One region of the Clostridioides sp. ES-W-0016-02 genome, then DNA from elsewhere that is predicted to be linked to it. Evidence: riboswitches for the same ligand, from Rfam matches in the RefSeq annotation. Region 1 holds a riboswitch; each other region holds the start of a gene.
What was found. A riboswitch is a leader RNA that binds a small molecule or an ion and turns the genes downstream of it on or off. The one in region 1 is predicted to bind S-adenosylmethionine.
Positions count from the first base shown of each region.

Region 2: linked by a shared signal. The riboswitch ahead of metK (methionine adenosyltransferase) and the one ahead of IC758_RS09655 (O-acetylhomoserine aminocarboxypropyltransferase/cysteine synthase family protein) in region 1 are both predicted to bind S-adenosylmethionine.
Region 3: linked by a shared signal. The riboswitch ahead of IC758_RS07415 (methionine ABC transporter ATP-binding protein) and the one ahead of IC758_RS09655 (O-acetylhomoserine aminocarboxypropyltransferase/cysteine synthase family protein) in region 1 are both predicted to bind S-adenosylmethionine.

Region 1 covers NZ_CP061361.1:1,987,629-1,995,056, reverse strand. Annotated here, with positions in the region: gene ftsH (ATP-dependent zinc metalloprotease FtsH) at 1-695, opposite strand, end outside; gene IC758_RS09670 (MarR family winged helix-turn-helix transcriptional regulator) at 726-1,169, opposite strand; gene IC758_RS09665 (TetR/AcrR family transcriptional regulator) at 1,468-2,100, opposite strand; gene IC758_RS09660 (homoserine O-succinyltransferase) at 2,253-3,143, opposite strand; gene IC758_RS09655 (O-acetylhomoserine aminocarboxypropyltransferase/cysteine synthase family protein) at 3,173-4,438, opposite strand; SAM riboswitch class I at 4,548-4,650, opposite strand; gene IC758_RS09650 (calcium-translocating P-type ATPase, PMCA-type) at 4,704-7,328, opposite strand.
Region 2 covers NZ_CP061361.1:178,568-185,995, forward strand. Annotated here, with positions in the region: gene IC758_RS01205 (M23 family metallopeptidase) at 1-474, shown strand, start outside; gene spoIIID (sporulation transcriptional regulator SpoIIID) at 572-832, shown strand; gene IC758_RS01215 (rod shape-determining protein) at 1,030-2,049, shown strand; gene fabZ (3-hydroxyacyl-ACP dehydratase FabZ) at 2,065-2,493, shown strand; gene yyaC (spore protease YyaC) at 2,638-3,147, opposite strand; SAM riboswitch class I at 3,336-3,439, shown strand; gene metK (methionine adenosyltransferase) at 3,576-4,769, shown strand; gene IC758_RS01235 (hypothetical protein) at 5,104-6,201, shown strand; gene IC758_RS01240 (ATP-dependent RecD-like DNA helicase) at 6,473-7,428, shown strand, end outside.
Region 3 covers NZ_CP061361.1:1,531,233-1,538,660, reverse strand. Annotated here, with positions in the region: gene IC758_RS07430 (PAS domain-containing sensor histidine kinase) at 1-2,648, opposite strand, end outside; gene IC758_RS07425 (MetQ/NlpA family ABC transporter substrate-binding protein) at 2,797-3,588, opposite strand; gene IC758_RS07420 (methionine ABC transporter permease) at 3,626-4,282, opposite strand; gene IC758_RS07415 (methionine ABC transporter ATP-binding protein) at 4,275-5,240, opposite strand; SAM riboswitch class I at 5,359-5,465, opposite strand; gene IC758_RS07410 (TetR/AcrR family transcriptional regulator) at 6,124-6,690, shown strand; gene IC758_RS07405 (alpha/beta fold hydrolase) at 6,706-7,428, shown strand, end outside.

The DNA.
Region 1 (7,428 bases):
TCAGAACCAGATATTGAGAAAAATGGTACATCTGCTTCACCTGCCACAGCTTTTGCAAGTAGTGTCTTTCCTGTTCCTGGAGGCCCTACTAAAAGTGCACCTTTTGGCATTTGTGCTCCTATTTTTTTGTATTTTTCTGGATTGTGTAAGAAATCTACTATCTCGCTTAGAGCTTCTTTTGCCTCATCTTGACCAGCTACATCATTAAATCTTTTTCCACTTTGAGCAGATACATACATTTTGGCATTACTCTTTCCAAATTGCATACTATTGCCACCCATTCGTTTTTGCATTGATTTCATCATTAAATTACCAAATAGCATAAGAATACCTATAGGTACTATCCATGTAAGTAAAATACTCAAAAGAGGTGAATTTTCTTTAGGAATAATCTTAGTAAATTCTACTTTTGCATCTTTTAATCTATCAACTAGTTCTGGGTCATCCATTCTACCAGTTATGTATATATTTTTATCCTTACTACTAGATGGGCTTATTGCAATTTTATTACTTTCTATTTCAACAGATTTAACCTTTCCTGAATCTAACATTGTAAGAAATTTTCCATAATCAATCTCAACCATTTTTTTATCCATTAGACTTGGAAATATTAAAGCATTTAAAAACATTACTACTATTATTATTATTGTATAATAATAGAGTATTGACCTCTTTTGTGGTTTGTGTTCATCCATAATTTTGTTCTCCTTTAAATTAATTTTATGTTATTTGCAATCAATATGAGTTAAAAGCTTATTTAATTTTTCTAAGCCCTCTATTATATCTTCCATATCTTGCAATTTTTCACTAGTCATATTTTCAAAATAGTCATCAAAAATACTACTTGAAATATTTTCTTGTATATCCAGCGATTTTTCTGTAACTTTAACTTTTACAATTCGTTGGTCTTCTTTATCTCTTATACGATTTAAAAATCCATTTTTTTCGAGTCTTTGACATATTACTGACACATTGCTATTTGTCATATTCAAATTTTTACCTAAATCACTTATTTTTTTCTCTCCATGTTCACATAGTTCTGATAAAATCAAAGCTTGTACTGCTGTAATCCCAAGTGGTTGATAGAACTGACTTAATGAAGTTGTAAATTTGATATTTATATCTCTAGTTAATTCTAGCAGTGCTTTTTTAAAACTTATCTCATCCATATAAATTCTCCCTGTAAAAATACTTTATTTTACTAATATTTTTAACTTTAAATTCAAAAATATTTTATAAATAATCCTTAACACTATAAATATTTAATGTATTAAATATTATAGTATTAAGGATTTATTGTCAATAACAATATTGTAACTTCAGTTATAAATAGTTTATCTTATCTTATTGAAATTTTTGAATAAGATATTTTTAATAAAAAATCGATGTATTTATTTTACACCGATTCCTCTCATTTTAATCTTATTCAAAAATAAAAATCTAAAGTTATTTACTATTACAATAAATTTAATCTTCTGTTAACATATTATATACAAAATCAAAACTTCCTTTATGTGCTCCCAAGGTCGTTTCCATAATACAAACAAATGCCTTTGCTTTTTGCAGTATTTCATCATTATCCCAATCAAACATGCCTTTATCAAATATACACTCAGAAGAAACAAGTAAAAACTCTATTGTCTCTTTTGGATATTTTGTATTGAATACACCTTCTCTTATACCTTGTTCTACTACCTCTGTTAATATAGGTGTAAAATTTAAAATAGTTTTGACTATTGTCTTTTGATGCATCTCAGCATTGTTGGGTTGTTGAAATTGGTTAATCACTTTTTCTTTACTTCCTCCAACTTTAGGTCTTTGAGATATTAATATCTGAAAGAACTTTTCAATAACTGGAATATCTGGATTTGAAGCAATTTCTTTCAACATCTTTATATCATTATCTATAATTCTAGTTATAATTTCATCCATTACCTCTTCTTTAGATTTAAAATAGTAATAAAATGTTCCTTTTGCAATTCCAATCTCATTTAAAATATCATTTACAGTAGTTTTTGTATAACCTTTAGTACAAAAAAGCATTTCAGCTGTATCAAGTATTTCATTTTTACGTTCTTCAGGGTCTTTTATAATTCTCATATACTTTCTCCTTTCAATAGACCAACAGTCGGTTTAGTTTTATTATATAAAACTACTTTTATAATGTCAATTTTATAAAATAAAAATAAGGTATAAAGAAGTATGATAATTACTTTTATACCTTATAGATTCTCATATTTTTTAGTTGCGTTTTATATTATTAGATAGTTTTTTATCCAATTTCTAAACAAAAGTTCTGAATGCTTTTTCCATTTAACAGTTGGTTCTTTTGAAGGATCATCATTTATATAATAATTTTTAGGTATTGAGATTTTATCACCTCTATCTACATCTCTTTTATATTCTTTATCTAAAGTGTATTTATCATACTCACTGTGACCCATTACAAATACATCTCTTGAATTTGTAATTATATAAGGACCAGCTTCTTTAGAATGGCTTACAATGCTCAATTCATCATTATTTTTCAAAGTTTCAATATTTACAGTAGTGTGTCTTGAATGTGGAGCAAAAAACTCTTTTTCAAATCCATCTACTATCTTACTATTTTTATCCACTTCATGCTTAAATACTCCAAAACATTTTTGACTTAATGGAAGTTTTTTTACATTGTAGTATTTGTAAAGACCTGCTTGAGCTGCCCAACATATATATAATGTCGATTTAGCCTTTCTTTTAGAATAATCCATAATATCTTTTAGTTCATCCCAATAATCAACTTCTTCAAACTCCATTTGTTCAACTGGAGCTCCTGTTATTATAAAACCATCAAAAGATTCTTTTTTTGCTTCATCAAATGTTTTATAAAAATTCTTAACATATTCATTACAACTTCTTTTACTCTCTCTTGTTGAGATTTTAATAAATTCTACAGATACATTAAAACCTGTCTTGTCTATTCTTCTAAGTAAATCTAGCTCTGTATCTATTTTTATTGGCATTAGATTTAATATAGCTATTTTAGTATCTATATTTTCTTTGTATTCTAAATCTTTATTAAAGTCTTCTTTACAAATTACATCTATTCCTTCATCTAATAATTTATTAATAACAGGTAGTCCCTTTGGTAGTATTAAAGCCATATCTTTTCACTTCTCTTTCTCTTATACTATTAGAAATTTAAAGCTTGATTTAAATCAGCTATTAAATCCTCTACATTTTCTATTCCAACAGATAATCTTATTAGGGAAGGTAATACTCCAGACGCAATTAATTGTTCTTCTGTTAATTGTCTGTGAGTAGTTGAAGCTGGATGTATAACACAAGTTCTTACATCTGATACATGAGTTACTAATGCTGCTATTTGTAGTTTTTCCACAAATTTTTTAGCATTTTCAAGTCCTCCTTTTACTCCAAATGATAAAACTCCACTACATCCTTTTGATAGATATTTCTTGGCATTTCCATAATACTTATTATTTTCAAGCCCTGGATAGTTAATCCAATCTACATTTTTATGTTTTTCTAAAAACTCAGCTATCTTAAGTGCATTTTCACTATGTCTCTCCATTCTAAGATGTAGTGTTTCAATATTTAAATTAGTAAGATATGCGTTAAATGGACTCAGGCAATTTCCATAGTCTCTAAGTAATTGAACTCTTGTTTTAGTAGCATATGCAGCATTGCCAAACTTCTCAGTATAACTTATTCCATGATATGTTGGGTCTGGCTCAACTAATTCTGGAAATTTCCCATTGTCCCAGTTAAAATTTCCACCATCTACTATAATTCCACCAACACTTGAAGCATGGCCATCTAAGTATTTTGTAGTAGAATGAGTGACTATGTTTGCTCCATATTTTAGCGGATTACAAAGTATTGGTGATGCTAATGAGTTATCAACTATAAATGGAACATTAATTCTTTTAGCTACATTTGCTATTTTTTCAAAATCTATAACTTCAAGAGTTGGATTTGCAAGTGTTTCTGCAAATACAACTTTAGTATTTTCATTTGCAAGTTCTACTATTTCATCTTCGCTTGCATCTAAATCAAATGATATTAAATCTATTCCAAATTTTTTAAGACTAGGCCCTAATAAATTAAATGTTCCTCCATATACTTTTGAAGAACAAAGTATACTATCTCCAGATTTACATATATTTAAAACTGCTAACATATTTGCAGATTGACCTGATGATACAGCAACAGATGATACTCCTCCCTCTAACAAACTTATCTTTTCTTCAAAAGCTTGAACTGTAGGATTACTTATTCTGGAATACATATGACCATCAGCTTTTAAATCAAATAAGTCAGCAAGTTGGTCTATACTACTATATTTAAAAGTTGTACTTTGATATAAAGGTAAAACTCTTGGTTCTCCATTTCCTGGCTTATAATTTCCTTGCACACATATTGTTTCTTTGTTATACATTTTTGTATCCCCCTTAGATTTTAATTAAGAAAATTAAACTATTTGTCAGATGAGATTTAAAATAAATAAAGCCTGAGTATATAACTCAGGCTCTGTATAAGCTTAATTATACTCATCTCTCAGCTTTCGCCGCAGGATTTAGCACCAATGTATATAAATATACTGGTTGCCGGGTTTCATAGGGCCAGTCCCTCCACCTCTCTGGATAAGATTTATTTAATTTTTCTATGTTTTATATCTTATATTTTTTTCCTAATTTTGTCAACTATTTTTCATATAATTTTCTTTTAAGAAATTTTCCAACCTCTACTTGCACTACAGACATTATAGCTAAAATCACTGTTACAAGCCACTGTGAGCTATTTAAAACAGTTAAATTAAATGCATCTCTAAAATTAGGGACAAATAATATAACTGCCATAAGCAAAGCAGAAGTTAAAAATGAGATTAAAAGAAATGGGTTTTTAGCACTATTTCTAGTAAACATAGAATCTGTATTTGAACGCTGGCTAAATGCACGCAACATTTGTGAAAATGCTAATACACAGAATGCCATTGTTTGACCTACAGTATGGTTTCCTATATTAAGACCAATTTTATATGCTAAAATGGTCATTATTGCTACAAATATCCCCTGAGTAATAACTCTTTGTACAAGGTTTTTTTCAAACAAACTTTCTGATTTAACAGGCTGATGCTTCATTATATTTCTACTTGGTGGGTCAACTCCAAGAGCAAGAGCTGGAAGAGTTGCTGTTGCAAGGTTTACCCATAGAATATGCACAGCAAGAAGTGGAGTATCCCAGTTTAACAATATTGCAACAAATAGTGTAAGTATCTCTGCTATATTTCCAACAAGCAAGAATTGTATAACCTTTTGTATATTTCTATATACACGTCTACCTTCTTTTATTGCATATGCAATTGTGGTAAAACTATCATCCATTAAAATCATATCTGAAGAATCTTTTGCCACATCTGTACCACTTATACCCATAGCTATACCAATATCAGCAGACTTTAATGCAGGGGAGTCATTTACCCCATCTCCAGTCATTGCTGGTACTTCTCCAATTCTTTTTAGAGACTGTATAATTCTAAGTTTATCAAATGGTGATACACGAGCAAATACTGTCACATTTTTAACAGCTTTATCAAGTTCATCATCACTTAAATTATCAAGTTCATCACCAGATATAACAGTATTTCCTTCATTCCAAATTCCAAGTTCATGAGCTATTGTTGTGGCAGTGACTTTATGGTCACCTGTTATCATTATGGTTCTTATGCCCGCTTCTTTACAAGTTTTTACTGCATCAGTTACCTCGGTTCTTGGTGGGTCAATCATACCAACTATACCAATAAATGTCAAATCATATTCTATGTTTTCACTATCTTCCTTTGGTATCGATAGAATTTCACGCTTAGCAAAACCAAGTACACGTAATGCATCTTTAGACATAGTAAGACATAATTCGTGTATGTTTTTTTTGTCCATCTCTGTAATGTTTCTTTCACCTTTTGATGTTAATATTTTGGTACATAAATGGAGAAGTTCATCCACTGCACCTTTAGTATATGCTGTGATTTTTCCATCTATATCATGAACAGTTGTCATACATTTTCTGTCAGAATCAAAAGGTTGCTCAAATACACGTGGATATTTCTCTTCAAGAGCTTCTTGATCTATTCCAAATTTATTAGCCATAAAAATCAATGAACCTTCTGTTGGATCACCTAATATTTCATCTTTTTTATCTGGATTTATACATGCATCGTTACAAAGTGCACCAGCATAAACAAGCTCTTTATATACTAGTGGATGTTTCTCAGACGCAGTATCTATTGATGTTACTTTTCCAGATTCAAAATCGCCATTTACAGCAATATGTGTAACAGTCATTTTATTTAAGGTTAATGTACCAGTTTTATCACAACATATTACTGTAGCTCCTCCTAATGTTTCAACTGCTGGCAACTTTCTAATCAAAGCGTTTCTTTTAGCCATACGTTGCACACCTAGAGCCATTACAATGGTTGCTGTTGCAGGTAATCCCTCTGGAATGATTGATATAGCAAGTGAAATTGCAATCATAAACATTGGTAAGAGAGGTCTCTGATAAAATGCACCTATTGCAAATATAATAACGCATACAATAATACCTATAACACTTAATGTTTTTCCAACAGTATTAAGTTTACGTTTTATAGGAGTATCAAAATCATTTTGTGAATCTAAAAGATGTGCTATATTACCTACTTCTGTGTCCATCCCAGTTGCAACTACAACACCTACACCTCTACCATATGTGACAATTGAAGACGTATAGGCCATATTACTACGGTCTCCTAATACACATTCTTCAGGTAAAATGCCATCTGAATCTTTTTCTGATGGGACAGACTCTCCTGTTAAAGAAGCTTCTTGAATTTTTAAACTAGATGTATCTATTAAACGAATGTCTGCTGGAATCATCGCTCCATCTTCTAAAAAAACAATATCTCCTATTACAAGATTACTTGCTTGAATAACATTTTCTTCACCATCACGTATAACACGTGCTGTAGGTGAATTCATATTTTTTAGTGCTTCCAATGATGATTCTGCTTTTTTTTCTTGAACAATACCAATAACTGCATTTACTGTTACAATTATTAGAATTACAAAAGCTTCTGTAAATTCTCCAAATGCTAAAGATAATACTGATGCACCTATTAGTATCAATACCATAGCATCTGTAACTTGGGTCCAAAGCATTTGTAAAACTGTTCTAGGTGGTCTTTTTCTCAGTTCATTTAAACCATACTCTTTAATCCTGTTTTCCGCCTCGGTATCGGTGAGCCCCTCCTCTGATGAGTCTAAACTCTCTAATACTTCATGTGTTGCCATCGAATGCTAAGGCATCTGTTTGTGATTTTCCATTTTGGAAGATCACTCCTTTCTTTTTTTGATTTAAGAATAATTATATTTTAAAATCCAATTCAATTCA
Region 2 (7,428 bases), 1.8 Mb from region 1:
ATCCCTACTGCGACAGATTCAAAACAAAACTTAGAAAAAGCTAAGGCAAAAGAAGAAAATAAGTCAAGTACAACAAAATTAAATTACATTGGTGATAAGATAATAAGAGAATATTCAGAAAAAGAACCTAGTTATTCTAAAACATTGGATGTTTGGGAAACTCATAAAGGTATAGATGTTAGTTGTACTAAAGGTAAAGAAATAAAATCTCTATTAAACGGAATGGTAGTAGATGTATTTGATGATGAAGAATATGGAAAATCAGTAAAAATAAAAAGCGACAATAATACTGTAGTAGTATATTCAAATCTAGATGAAAATGTTAGTGTTAAGAAGAATCAGAAAGTAACAGAAGGACAATCATTAGGGACTGTAGGAAGTACTTCTCAGATAGAAAGTGAAGAGGGTATACATGTGCATTTAGAAGCATATAATGGAGAAAAATCTATAGACCCAATGAGTCTAATTAAGTAAAAGTATAACAAGTTTAATCATATTTGGTTAAGCTTGTTATATTTTTTGGTGTTTTTACATATATATCATTAAAGCTATTATGTGAGGGGGGTAATCTTTGAGATCTCATATAGAGGAAAGAGCCATAGTGGTAGCAAAATATATACTTGAAAAAAACACTACAGTAAGACAAACAGCCAAGACATTTGGAGTAAGTAAGAGTACAATTCACAAGGATGTTACAGAAAGATTAAAGGAAATAAATCCATCCCTTGCCAAAGAAGTTAAAAGTGTGCTAGACAAAAATAAATCAGAGAGACATATTAGAGGGGGATTAGCAACGAAATTAAAGTATGAGAAGGAACATAAAAAAATGTAGGTTAAAAACCTACTTTTTTTATTACATTAAATTATTGTAAGAAATATATTATATAATTATAAATAGCAAAAGAATAATACTCTCAAAACATTTATTTTCTCTTGATTAAAGCGAGATTTTTGTATATGCTTTATTATAGGAGTATTAATAAATAGGCTTATAATATAATCTAATATATAAATGAAGGAGTTGAAAAAATGGCTGGAGCTGATATAGGCATAGATTTAGGTACTGCAAATGTACTTGTTTATGTTAGTGGTAAGGGAATCGTTTTAGAAGAACCATCTGTTGTTGCAATAGACAACAGAACAGATTCTGTTTTAGCTGTAGGAGAAGAGGCTAAAAAAATGATAGGAAGAACACCAGGAAATATAGTTGCAATAAGACCTTTAAGAGATGGTGTAATTTCAGATTATGATGTAACTGAGAAGATGTTAAAATCTTTTATAGATAAGATAGTTGATAAAAAGGGATTTGGAAGATTTTTCATGCCTAGAATTATGGTATGTGTGCCAACAGGTGTTACAGAAGTAGAAAAGAGAGCAGTAGAGGATGCTACTAGACAAGCTGGGGCTAGAGAAGTGTATATCATAGAAGAGCCAATAGCAGCAGCTATAGGAGCTGGTGTAGACATATCACAACCTAATGGTAATATGATTATAGATATTGGTGGAGGAACTGTAGATATAGCCGTAATATCACTAGGGGGAGCAGTTGTAAGTGAATCTATAAAAGTTGGCGGAGACCGATTTGATGATGCTATAGTTAAGTACATGAAAAAACAACATAATCTTCTTATTGGAGAAAGAACCGCAGAAAAAATTAAGTTTGAAATTGGTTCTGCATTTAAGAGAGAAGAAGAAAAGTATATGAAAATAACAGGAAGAAATCTGATTACAGGTCTTCCTAGTTCTATAACTATAAACTCAGCAGAAATGTTAGAAGCCCTTAGAGAATGTGTTGAACAAATAGTTGTTGCAACTCATGCTGTTTTAGAAAAAACACCACCTGAATTAGCAGCAGACATAGGTGATGTTGGTATAATAATGACTGGCGGAGGCTCATTATTATATGGATTAGATAAGATAATAGAACAGAGAACAGGAATAACTGTTACAATAGCAGATGAACCACTATCTTGTGTTGCGAAAGGAACAGGGATTGCTTTGGGCTCAATAGATTTACTTGAAACAGGTGGGTCTTTCAAAAGAAAATAATTAGGAGAGTTTAAAATGTTAAATATAGATGAAATAAAAGAACTAATACCACATAGATATCCATTTTTATTAGTGGACAAGATTACAGAGTTAGAAGTTGGAAAAAGAGCTGTTGGTATAAAAAATGTAACAGTTAATGAACCATTTTTTCAAGGTCATTTTCCAAATTACCCATTGATGCCAGGAGTGCTGATAGTAGAAGCTCTAGCACAAGTGTGTGGAGTAGCAATGATGTCTTTGGAAGAAAATAAAGGGAAATTAGGTGTATTTGCTGGTATTGATAAAGTTAGAATCAAGAGAGAAGTAAGACCAGGAGATACATTGACTATGGAAGTTGAAATGACAACGCTTAGAAGAAATATAGCAAAAGCAGATGCTAAAGCTTATGTTGGTGAAGAACTTGTCTGTAAAGGTGAGTTAATGTTTGCTCTAGTAGAAAAATAAAATTTTTAAAAATGAAAAGCATTAAAACAGAAGAATAAATATCAAAATAAAAAGGTAGATAATTTGGAGTATTTATTAAATTAAATACTCTATAGTATCTACCTTTTTAATACAAAAAATTTTATCAGTTACCTTATATAAGATTTAAGTAGATACCAATAGTGCTAAGGCTATTGTTTCAGCTAAGTCTAGTATAAAGCTAAGACGTATATTATTAAATGAAAGTCTGTTATTTTCATCAATTTTATCTACAATCCCTACTATAGAATAATTTCCTATTTGAGGTAGTTTTTTTCCCACACCTTTTCCGGGCAGGATAGGTCCTTCTCTAATCTGTATATTGCCTATGTTACTCTGTGACCCCAAGCAAGCATCTATAGCCAAGAAGTTACCTTGCATATGTGTATTTTTTATAGTATCTAAAGACTCATATATATTTAAGGCGTGAATAGGGTTATCTAGTGTACCGTAAACGGGGTATTTAAATTTACTGTTTTTAAGTATTGTTCCAACTAAAGGGCCTAAAGTATCACCTATAGCCCTGTCTGTTCCTATGCAAACAACAATCGTATTTTCATTAATTATGGTTTTGAGAACTGAACTTAGCATCTGTATAACATCATCATCGCTGTAATTTACTTTAGCTAAATACAATAGGAACACCCCCTTCAAAAAAATATATGAATAAAAAACACTAAAAAGACCTAACTTTAAATTTCAGATAGAGATAATATTTTATTTGTCTCACAAAAAAAGTAATGGCAAAAATATGGCTAAAAATCTTGACAAAATTTTAAAAAAATAGTAAGCTAATAAAGTAAAATAAAACTTAAATCTTGATTACCTTATCAAGAGCGGCTGAGGGATAGGCCCTGTGAAGCCCAGCAACCACCCAAATGGGAAAAGGTGCTAATTCCTACAAGACAAAAGTCTTGAAAGATGAGGTCAGTTAATTAGTATGCGATTACGATTATTAACCTCTTCTTATAAGGAGAGGTTTTTTATTTTGAGTAAAATTTCTAAGAATTGAAGATAAGGTAAAACCTATAATAAAAATTAAGAATGAATAAGGAGGAACAAAAATGGCAAGACATTTATTTACGTCAGAATCAGTTACAGAAGGACATCCTGATAAGATATGTGACCAAATATCAGATTCAATATTAGATGCATTGTTAGAAAAAGACCCACAATCTAGAGTAGCTTGTGAAACTACAGTAACAACAGGCTTAGTTTTAGTAGCTGGAGAAATAAGTACATCTGCTTATGTAGATATACCTAAATTAGTAAGAGAAACAGTAAAAGAAATTGGATATACAAGAGCAAAATATGGATTTGACTGTGACACTTGTGCAGTTATAACTTCTATAGATGAACAATCTGGAGATATAGCTATGGGAGTTGATGAAGGTCTAGAAAGTAAGACTGGAGAAGAAATAGAACAAGAAATAGAAAAAGTAGGAGCTGGAGACCAAGGTATAATGTTTGGATTTGCATGTAATGAAACTCCAGAATTAATGCCACTTCCAATATCATTAGCTCATAAATTATCAAGAAGACTTACAGAAGTTAGAAAGACAGGTTTAGTTGATTATTTAAGACCAGATGGAAAAACTCAAGTTACTGTTGAATATGAAGGAAATAAAGCTGTAAGAGTACATACAGTTCTTATATCAGCTCAGCATTGTGAAACAGTATCAAATGATAAGATAAGACAAGATTTAATTGAGCATGTTATAAAATCAGTTATACCAGCTGAATTACTTGATGAAGATACTAAAATTTATATAAACCCAACAGGCAGATTCGTTATAGGAGGACCTCAAGGGGATACAGGTCTTACAGGAAGAAAAATAATAATAGACACTTATGGTGGATATTCTAGACATGGTGGAGGAGCTTTTTCAGGAAAAGACCCTACAAAAGTTGATAGATCTGCTGCTTATGCTGCTAGATATGTTGCTAAAAATATTGTTGCGGCTGGACTTGCAGATAAATGTGAGATAGAACTTGCATATGCTATAGGTATAGCTAGACCATTATCTATATTTATAGATACTTTTGGGACAGGTAAAGTTTCAGAAGAGAAGCTTGTTGAACTAGTAAACAAACACTTTGATTTAAGACCAGGAGCAATAATAAGAGATTTAGATTTAAGAAAGCCTCTTTACAAAAAGGTTGCTGCTTATGGTCACTTTGGTAGAACGGATATAGATTTACCATGGGAAAGAACTGATAAAGTAGAACAATTAAGAAAAGATGCATTAGGTGAATAATGCTTAGATAAGAAGCTGCTAGAATGTAATTTTAAAATTACGTTTTAGCAGTTTTTTATTTTATGATTAAATATATTTAATAAATACTAATTTTCAATCATATAATAAATAAACATTATTTAGTGAGATTAATATATTTCATTATATAATATTGCATTAAATTAATACATAGTAGAAGGAATATGTTAAAAACTGGTTAAGATTTCGTTAAGTAATGTTAAATAATTCAAAAAATATTGAAAAGCATCAATAATACAACTAATATAGTCTTAATAAACTTACATTAAATTTTACTTATTAAAAAATTTATTTTATTTAGGAGGGAGTAGTGTGTATGTCGGATAAAATAAACATCAAAATGGTTATAAGTTTTGCTGGAGCATATGTAGCGACTGTAATAGGTTCTGGATTTGCAACTGGTCAAGAGATAGTACAATTCTTTACGTTTTATGGGTATGCTGGAATTATAGGAGGAATAATATCTATGGTATTATTCTCATGGTTTGGAGCAGAAGTTATAGAAAAAGGGAGAGAATTAAAGCTTAAAGAACCAATAAAGATTTATCAGGTATATTGTGGAAAATATCTTGGTACATTTTTTGAGTGGTTTGGACCATTGTTTTTGTTTGGTACATTAGTAATAATGATTGCAGGAGCAGGAGCTACATTATCAGAGTATTATGGTCTAAATCCATATGTAGGTAGAATTGGTATGGCAATCGTTTCCCTAATAACTGTATCTCTAGGTTTGACAAGGCTTTCAAAGATACTAGGTAATATAGGTCCTATAATAATAATATTTACACTTTTAGTAGGAGCAATTAGTCTATTTAGTAATATTGGTGCTTTATCAAATGCAGGAGCTATAATTGATAGTCTAAACGTTAAAACTGCTACATCAAATGGATATTTCTCAGGTGTACTTTATACTTGCTATAATGTAATAATAGTAATAACATTTTTAACTGGAATGGGAGCTTCAGCAAAAAATAAGAAAGATGCTGTATGGGGAGGTATAGTAGGTGGAGTAGCCCTTATGGCAGCTGCTATAATGATGAATCTAGCATTACTTTCAGATGTAGGAAATATATACACAAAAGAAATACCAGCTCTTTATTTAGCTGACAAGATATCTCCAATTATAGGTATTTTATTCTCAGTAGTACTTTTATTAGGAATATATACTACAGCTGTACCATTATTATGGTCAGTAACTAATAGATTTGTGGAAGATGACCATCCTAAATTTAAAATAATAACAGTAGTAGTAAGCATATTAGCATGTATAGGAGGATTATTACCATTTGATAAGCTTGTAGGGACATTATATCCATATACAGGTTATATGGGAATTTTAATTTTACTATGTATGCTTTATCGAAGAATTACCAAAACTGAAGGATACAAGGAAAATAAATCTGAGGTAAATTAATATCAAAATAAATTTGTGAAATTTAATCTATGTTTTAGAAGTAAGCTGGTTGAAATAAAATAATTATTTATATATGGTACCTTTACTTTAAGGTACCATATTTTTAGGGTGCAGATTTTTTTTGTTTCTGATAAAATGTATAATAGTTAGAAATTAAGTTAAGTATAAAAATATAGAAAAATTTTCTGATAGAATCCTATCATAGAACTTAATATATTTAAGTATACTAACATACGAACGGAACAATTATTAGTATTTTTAGGAGATAAAAATGGAAAAATTAGAAGGAATGATAAGTGAGATAGTCTTTAAAAATGAAGATAATGGCTATACAATAGCTCATCTGGTAAATGAAAATGATGAAATTGTTGTTGTAGGATGTATGCCTACTTTAGCAATGGGAGAGAGTATAGAGGTTGAAGGTAAATGGGTAAACCACAAAATTTATGGAACTCAATTTGAAGTGAATAGTTTTATGCCAGTGACACCATCATCTTTGGAAGGAATTTATGTTTACTTATCTTCTGGTATGATACATGGAATTGGCGAAAAAATGGCTAAGAGAATAATTGATAAGTTTGGTGTTGACACACTAGATATAATACAAAACTACCCAGAAAAATTACAAGAAGTAGAGGGGATAGGTAGTAAAAAGGTAAAGCAAATAGTAAAGAGTTATGAAGAAGATAGAGAACTAAGAAACATAATAATTGAACTATCTCCTTTTGGAATAACACCCAATTACTGTCTAAAAATATATAAAAAATATAAAAGTAGTGCAATAGAAATTATAAATAAAAATCCATATCAGCTTGCTGAAGACATAAGAGGAATAGGGTTTAAAGTAGCTGATAGTATAGCTAATAAAATTGGTATAGATAAGAATTCTAAAGATAGAATATGCCAAGGAATATTATATACCTTAAATAAATCACTAAGTAATGGGCATACATATTTGCCAGAACATATTCTAATACAAGATTCGGAAAAATTGTTGGAGTTAAGTGGAGACATAGTAAAAGAATGTGTAATGATGTTGGTATATAATCAAAAAATACATATAGAAAAAGTAAATAATGAAAATCTCATATATCTTATGCCATACTATTTGTCTGAAAATGGAGTATGTAGTCAAATAGTAAAATTGTCGCAGTATGAATTTGAAGATTTGAATATAGATATAGAAAATGAAATTAAAATTTTAGAAGATGATAAGAATATTAAGTT
Region 3 (7,428 bases), 460 kb from region 1:
ATTGGGAATATTATTTTTACCTTTGTTCCTTCTCCTAATTTACTATCTATATAAATTTCTCCATTTTGAATTTCAATTAACGATTTTGCAAGACACAATCCTATTCCACTGCCGAATTCGTTTGATATACCACTATTTTCAATTTGTTTAAATCTATTAAATATGTCGTTTAATTTCTCCTTTTCTATACCTATTCCAGTATCTTTTATAAGTATTTCTACATTTTCACCCTCTTTATATATTCCTACAAGTATTTCTCCACCTTCTAAAGTAAACTTTATAGCATTTGATAATATATTCAATATTATCCTCTCTATAGATTCTGGGTCAAGTCCTACTCTCATGGTTTCTTCATTTGTATCAAAAACTAAGTCTATTCCCTTAGATTTTGCATAACTGCTAATGGATGTAACTATTCTTTCTGTTATATCGATAATATCAAAGTTAACCGCTTTAATCTTATATATTTCTGATTTAACTTGAGAAATATTTATTATATTATCTATTAATCTTAATAATCTAAACATGTTTTGTTTAGTTATTTTTATGTGTTCTCTTAATATATCTTGACAGTCAATTATCTTTCCTTTTTTATAAAGATTCTCGATAAGCTGAACTGAACTATAGATATTATTTAAAGGGGTCTTAAGTTCATGAGATATATTAGCATAGAACTCCATCTTCATCTGGTCATACTGTCTTTGTTTTATTAATGCTTTTTTAAGTCTCTCAGACTCTCTTTGTACACTTAAATCTTTAATTATTCTCACTCTACTTCTCTTCTGCCCAAAGTATAAGGTTCTTGATATCATCTTTACTTCTTTAATATGATTGTTTTCATTTACTATATGAATACTTTTTTCTCTTTCACCTATATTTAAATTGTTTATGTATTTTTTTACTAAGATATTTCTATATTTTTGTGTTGTTACGCCTAGTACATCACTTGATATTCCAAATAATTCTCTAAAAGCTCTATTCGTATAGAGTACTCTTGATGTACTTAAATCTTCAAGAAAAATAGCCTCTGGTATAGCATCTAATAATTTTTCATATATTATTTTTTGTTCATTTACTGTTCTAAGTATATTTATTTCTTTAGTTATATCTCTAAATGTAAGTAACTTAAATAATTTATTATTTGACCAATAATCTCCAACTCTCACTTCTTCAACATGTTCTTCGCCCTCTGAATCAGACATTACAAAATTAATTATACAATTTGCCGTATCATTATAACTTACTATTTCAGCTTTCTTTTCTTTTGTTAGATTTAATCTTTTAAACTCTCTATTATCAAAAAAATCTATGTTAAAGGTTTCAAAATATTTTTCTAATGTCATATTAACTAGCTCTTTTGGTGTACATTTAAAACTCTTTTCATATTTTTTATTTATGCTTATTACTTTATTCTTCTTTATACCACCTTCTGCACTTCTTACAAGTATAGGAGATGGTATATTTAATATTATATTTTCATAATCTTTATTTATAGCCCTTATCTCTTTATCCATTTTTATTTCATTTGTAATATTATTTAAGCTTATTAAATAATTACTTTCTTCTTCATTATTACTTAAACTTAACAAATATATTTTATTATTCAACTCTACTTGTTTATCAATTATACTTATATCCGTATCAAATTTCTTTAGCTTTTCAGCTACATGCTCATCTTCCTTTATAAAATTTAATATGTGATAAAAGTTTTTCATGTCCTTTGAAAATTCATCTTTAAATGCATTATTTGTATAACTTATATTAAAATCATAATCTGTTATTATCCATACATTTGGTATAGTATCAAGTGCTTGTCTTAATAACTCTTTTCTTTCATCTATGTAATTTTTTAATGTTTTCTGTATAGTCATGTCCTTTTCTATTGCTAGATTTATCTTACTTAATTGTTCTGACTTTTTACTTAATTTCTTATTTATTGAATTTAATTCATAATATGGATATACCACTCTATTAATTAGACTGTATACATACACATAGTAAGTATAATTACATAACAATAAATACACTACTCCTATTAATCTATCTGTATCTACTATACTAATTTGACAAGTTGTTATAAAACCTATAATAGTTGCAAATAAAGCAAAGTATGATAAATTTTTTATTAAGCTATAATGTTCAGTTTCACTATTAGTTTTGTTTAATACAAACAATAAATTGAACAAGGACATGACAACATTAATTGCCATAATAATCATATTCAAATAAAAGTTATTAAAAATACTTCTTAGAAGATAATCTACTATTACAAAAGTACTGTTGAAAATCAACAGGTGACTTATTCTCAGTTTTTTTATTTTAGAAATTGTTAAGTATATAAATGTAGATATATTAATTATACTTAAATTGAGTATCATAACTTGGAATTTTTGAATCTCTAATTCTGCTATGCCTAAAATCCCCACAAAAACTAATACAAGGCATCCTAATTTTAGTATGTTTATAAATTCATCTTTTTCAAAACTAGTTATATAAACTATAGAATATCCAAATATCCAAAGTAAAATTATTCTATACATATTTATGGAAACTGTATACAAATTTATATTCAAAAGTGCAATAATTAAAAATAACCCATTAGCCAATATATAGCCCTTATTCTTCCTTAAAGTTCCTTTAGATTCCATATTCTCCACCACTTCTTCATTTTTATATAGTTTTATCTATAAATATGTTACCACAATTCTCCCAAAAAATTTGTCACTTTCTAGTTATAAAAAAAAATGAGTAAAGTTTTTAAAATTTTACTCATTTTATAGATTTTGTATATTTAATTTAAAAAGCTGGAACTATACTTCCTTTATATTCATCTTGTATAAACTTTTTAACTTCTTTACTATTCATAGCCTCTGATAAAGCTTTAATCTTATCGCTATCTTTATTATCTTCTCTACAAGCAATTATATTTACATATGGAGAATCGCTTGATTCTATTACTATTGCATCTTTAGTAGGATTTAAATTCGCTGTTAAAGCATAGTTAGAATTTATTACTGCTCCATCAACATCTTTTAATACTGTTGGTAATTGTTCTGCATTCATTTCTTTTATTTGTATATTTTTAGGATTTTTAGTTATATCTTTTTTAGTTATAAGTTCGCCATCCTTTACTTCTATTAATTTATGCTTTGCTAATAATTTAAGTGCTCTAGCTCCATTAGTCGCATCATTTGGTACAGCTATAACTGCTCCATCTTTTACTTCATCTAATGATTTAACTTTTTCTGAATAGAATCCCATTGGCTCTATATGAACTTTAGATGTATAAGTAAGTTTATATTCCTTTTCCTTCACAGTCTCCTCTAAAAATGGAATATGTTGAAAGAAGTTAGCATCCAAAGAACCTTCATCTAAAGCTGTATTTGGAAGCACATAATCATCAAATATCTTTACTTCTAAATCATATCCTTTTTCTTTTAATAAAGGTTTTGCAACTTCCAATATTTTTGCATGTGGATTTGATGATGCCCCTACTAATATTTTTTTATCCTCTTTGTTTGAACATCCTACTGCTGATATTGCTATTGCTGACACTAATGCTACTGATAATAATTTTTTTAATTTCATTTTTTACTCCCCCTTTAAAAATGTTTTATTGATTAAATTATTTTAGTTTCTTATAAGCTAGATTTCCTAAACCTTGTATTATTTGAACTAGTATTACAAGTGCTATTACTGTATAAACCATTACTGCTGTGTCAAATCTTTGGTATCCGTAAATAAGAGCTATATTACCTAGTCCACCAGCTCCTACTGCACCTGCCATAGCTGTATAGCCAAGTATAGAAATTACTGATAATGTAATTCCAGATACTATTGAAGGCATTGCTTCTTTTATCATAACTTTAAATACTATTTGTTTTTTTGTAGCTCCAAAAGATTTGGCAGCCTCTATTAGTCCCTTATCAACTTCGTTTAATGAACTTTCTATAATCCTAGCGATAAATGGTGCTGCACCAATAGTTATTGGTACTATTGCAGCAGTTTCTCCTATACTTGTTCCAACAATTAATCTTGTTATTGGAATCATTGCAACTATAAGTATCATAAATGGGAAACTTCTAAATATGTTTACTATAAATCCTAGTGCACTATTAATCGTACTATTTGGTTTTAATCCATCTGGTTTTGTCACTACTAATATAATTGCTAGTATAAATCCTAATATTGTTGCCACTACAGTTGGTACTATGACCATATATAAAGTTTGTAGTAATGCATTTGGAAATAGTGTTGTTAAAAAATCAATTAGACTATTCATTTATCATTTCCTCCCATCTTATGTCCTTATCTGTAAGATACTGTTTTACTTTATCTCCACTTTTATCTGAAACATTTATAATAAGTGAACCTAAAATATCTTCTTTAAATTGTTCTAATTTCCCAAATATTATAGATACATCTATGTTTAACTCTCTTGCCATTGTTGTAATAATAGCTTCATTAGAAATGTCTTTAGGGAATAGTATTTTTATATTTGTTCCTTTTGGTAAAATTATACTTTCTTCACCTATTAATTTTCTAAGTCCTTTAGTATTTCTCAAGAAAATTTCTTCTGTATCTCCTATTTCTAATACCTCTCCATTTTCCATTATTGCCACTCTTCCACAAATTTGTTTTATAACTTCCATTTGGTGAGTTACAACTATTATTGTTATTCCTAGGTTTTTGTTTATATCTTCAAGTAATGAAAGAATTGATTTTGTAGTATTTGGGTCTAGTGCTGAAGTTGCTTCATCACAAAGAAGTACTTGTGGGTTTAGTGCTAAAGCCCTAGCAATTGCAACTCTCTGTTTTTGACCACCACTTAAGTTTCTTGGTTTATCATTTTTCTTTTCAGATATACCAACCACTTCTAGTAACTCTAAAACTCTTTTTTTTATTTCTGCCTTTGTATATCCAAAGCACTCTAAAGGTAATGCTACATTATCAAACACTGTTTTTCTTTCAAGTAATGAAAAGTGTTGAAAAATCATACCTAGCTCTTTTCTTAAATCCCTCATTTGCTTTTCATTTAATGACTTTACTTCCTTATTAGATACAAGCACACTACCTTCTTGATATTCTTCTAGCCCATTTATACATCTAAGTAGTGTTGATTTTCCAGCACCACTATGACCTATTATTCCAAAAATTTCTCCAGATTCTATCTCAATACTTACATCTTTAAGTACTTGAGTCTTTCCATAATACTTATTAACATTTTTTATGCTAATCATAAAATTTCCTCCCCACATATTCTGCTCAATTTGTATGTTTATTTTTATTTATGTATTTTAAATTTGTATCTAACAAAATAAAAGCCTGAGTATAAACTCAGGCTTAGAAAGCTATTTATACTCATCTATCAACTATATTAGTTGCAGGATTTAGCACCAATGTATATAAAATATACTGGTTGCCGGGTTTCAAAGGGCCAGTCCCTCCACCACTCTTGATAAGACGTTATTTAATTTGATTCGATTATCATTTCTTGCTATGTTATATATAATATATTTATTAATAATATTTGTCAATAAATTTATTTGAAATTTTTATTTTTTATTATTCTGAATTGAAAACAAAGTTCATAAAACCTCATATCAGTTTAGAAAATGGATATCAAGATACTACTCTTTCAATTATTTTGACAAAACTGATACTTGTTCTATCTAATTTCTATTTGGATGTGGATTTCTTCGAGTAGAATGTTAGTGATTTTCCAGCAAAAGTAGAAGCATATAAAGAACTTATTTGCAAAGAACTTGGAGTAAAAAATAAAAACGAACTATTTTAAAATGCGAATTAAATATTTGTGAAAATATTAATCATCTGAACTGGAGTTATTGGAACTTTAAATACAGTCTCGTTGGCAGGCAAAAACCAAATACGTCACTATGTAAGAAAAGATTGTAATAAAGCATTATAATATCTCCACTTGTAACATTTTTTTGAAAAACTCATTGACAAGTAAGTGACTAATAAGTATACTAAATATCAGTGACCACATGGTCACTAATATTGTACAACGGAAATGACCAGTCGGTCATTACATAAGGAGATATCATGCCTACAAAATTATTTTTTGAGCTTAATGAAGACAAACAAAGGAATATTATTAGTGTGGGAATATCTGAATTTGCAACATATGGTTATACAAATAGTTCCACCAATAGAATAGTTAAAAGCTCTGGTATTAGTAAAGGTAGCTTGTTTAAATATTTTTCTACTAAAGAAGAATTGTATTTTTTCATACTTGATATCGTCACAGCAGACTTTATTGAAAGTTTAGAAAAAAAGACAATCGCCATTTCACCAGAGTTATTCCAACGAATAATTGAATATTCTGCTTTAGAATTTTCTTGGTATATTCAAAATCCTGAAAAAGCAAAATTGTTAATAGGTGCATTTACAAGAAGTGATACTGAGATTTACCAAAAGACCATAGAACGATATAGTATTAAGGAATTTGATGTATATGACAATCTAGTTAAAGATATTGATTTGAGTAATTTTCGTTGGCATAAGCAGAAAACTATCGACATTTTGAAGTGGTTTCTAAAAGGTTTTAACGATTCTTTTTTAGTAAGTACTCAAATAGATAACTATTCATTCGAACACATACAAAATGAATATGTAAAAAGTCTAACAGAATATCTGGAAATATTAAAAATGGGGCTTTTAAAATAAAAGGAGGATACAGTTATGTTTTGGAAGGCAAAAGGTGGATGCGTCAGCATTGACGATACAGATATGGACTATATCTCTTTTGGAAATGGTAGTGATATTTTAATCATGCTTCCTGGACTAGGCGATGGATTAACCACAGTCAAAAGAATGGCTATTACAATGGCTATCGCATATCGCATGTACGCCAAAGACTATAAAGTATATGTTTTTAGCAGAAAAAACCATTTAAAAGAAGGTTATTCTACACGAGATATGGCTAAAGACCAAGCGAAAGCCATGAAAATACTTGGTATCACTAAAGCTAAAGTTTTAGGTATTTCTCAAGGTGGAATGATAGCACAATACCTTGCTATTGATTATCCCGATTTAATTGAGAAACTCGTACTAGCAGTTACGCTATCAAAGCAGAATAAAAACATACAAGAAGTTGTTGGGAATTGGATTACATTGGCAGAGCAAGAAAAATATAAGTATCTAATGATTGACATATCAGAAAATTCTTATTCAGAGAATTATCTAAAAAAATATCGTTTTCTTTACCCCTTGCTTGGGAAAATCGGTAAACCTAAAGATTTTAGACGGTTTCTCATACAAGCATCCTCTTGTATTCAGCATGATGCATATATGGAGTTGAATAATATTATATGTCCCACTTTGATAATTGGGGGCGATAACGATAAGATAGTTGGTGTAACTTCTTCTGTTGAATTAACTGATAAAATTAAGGACAGCGAATTA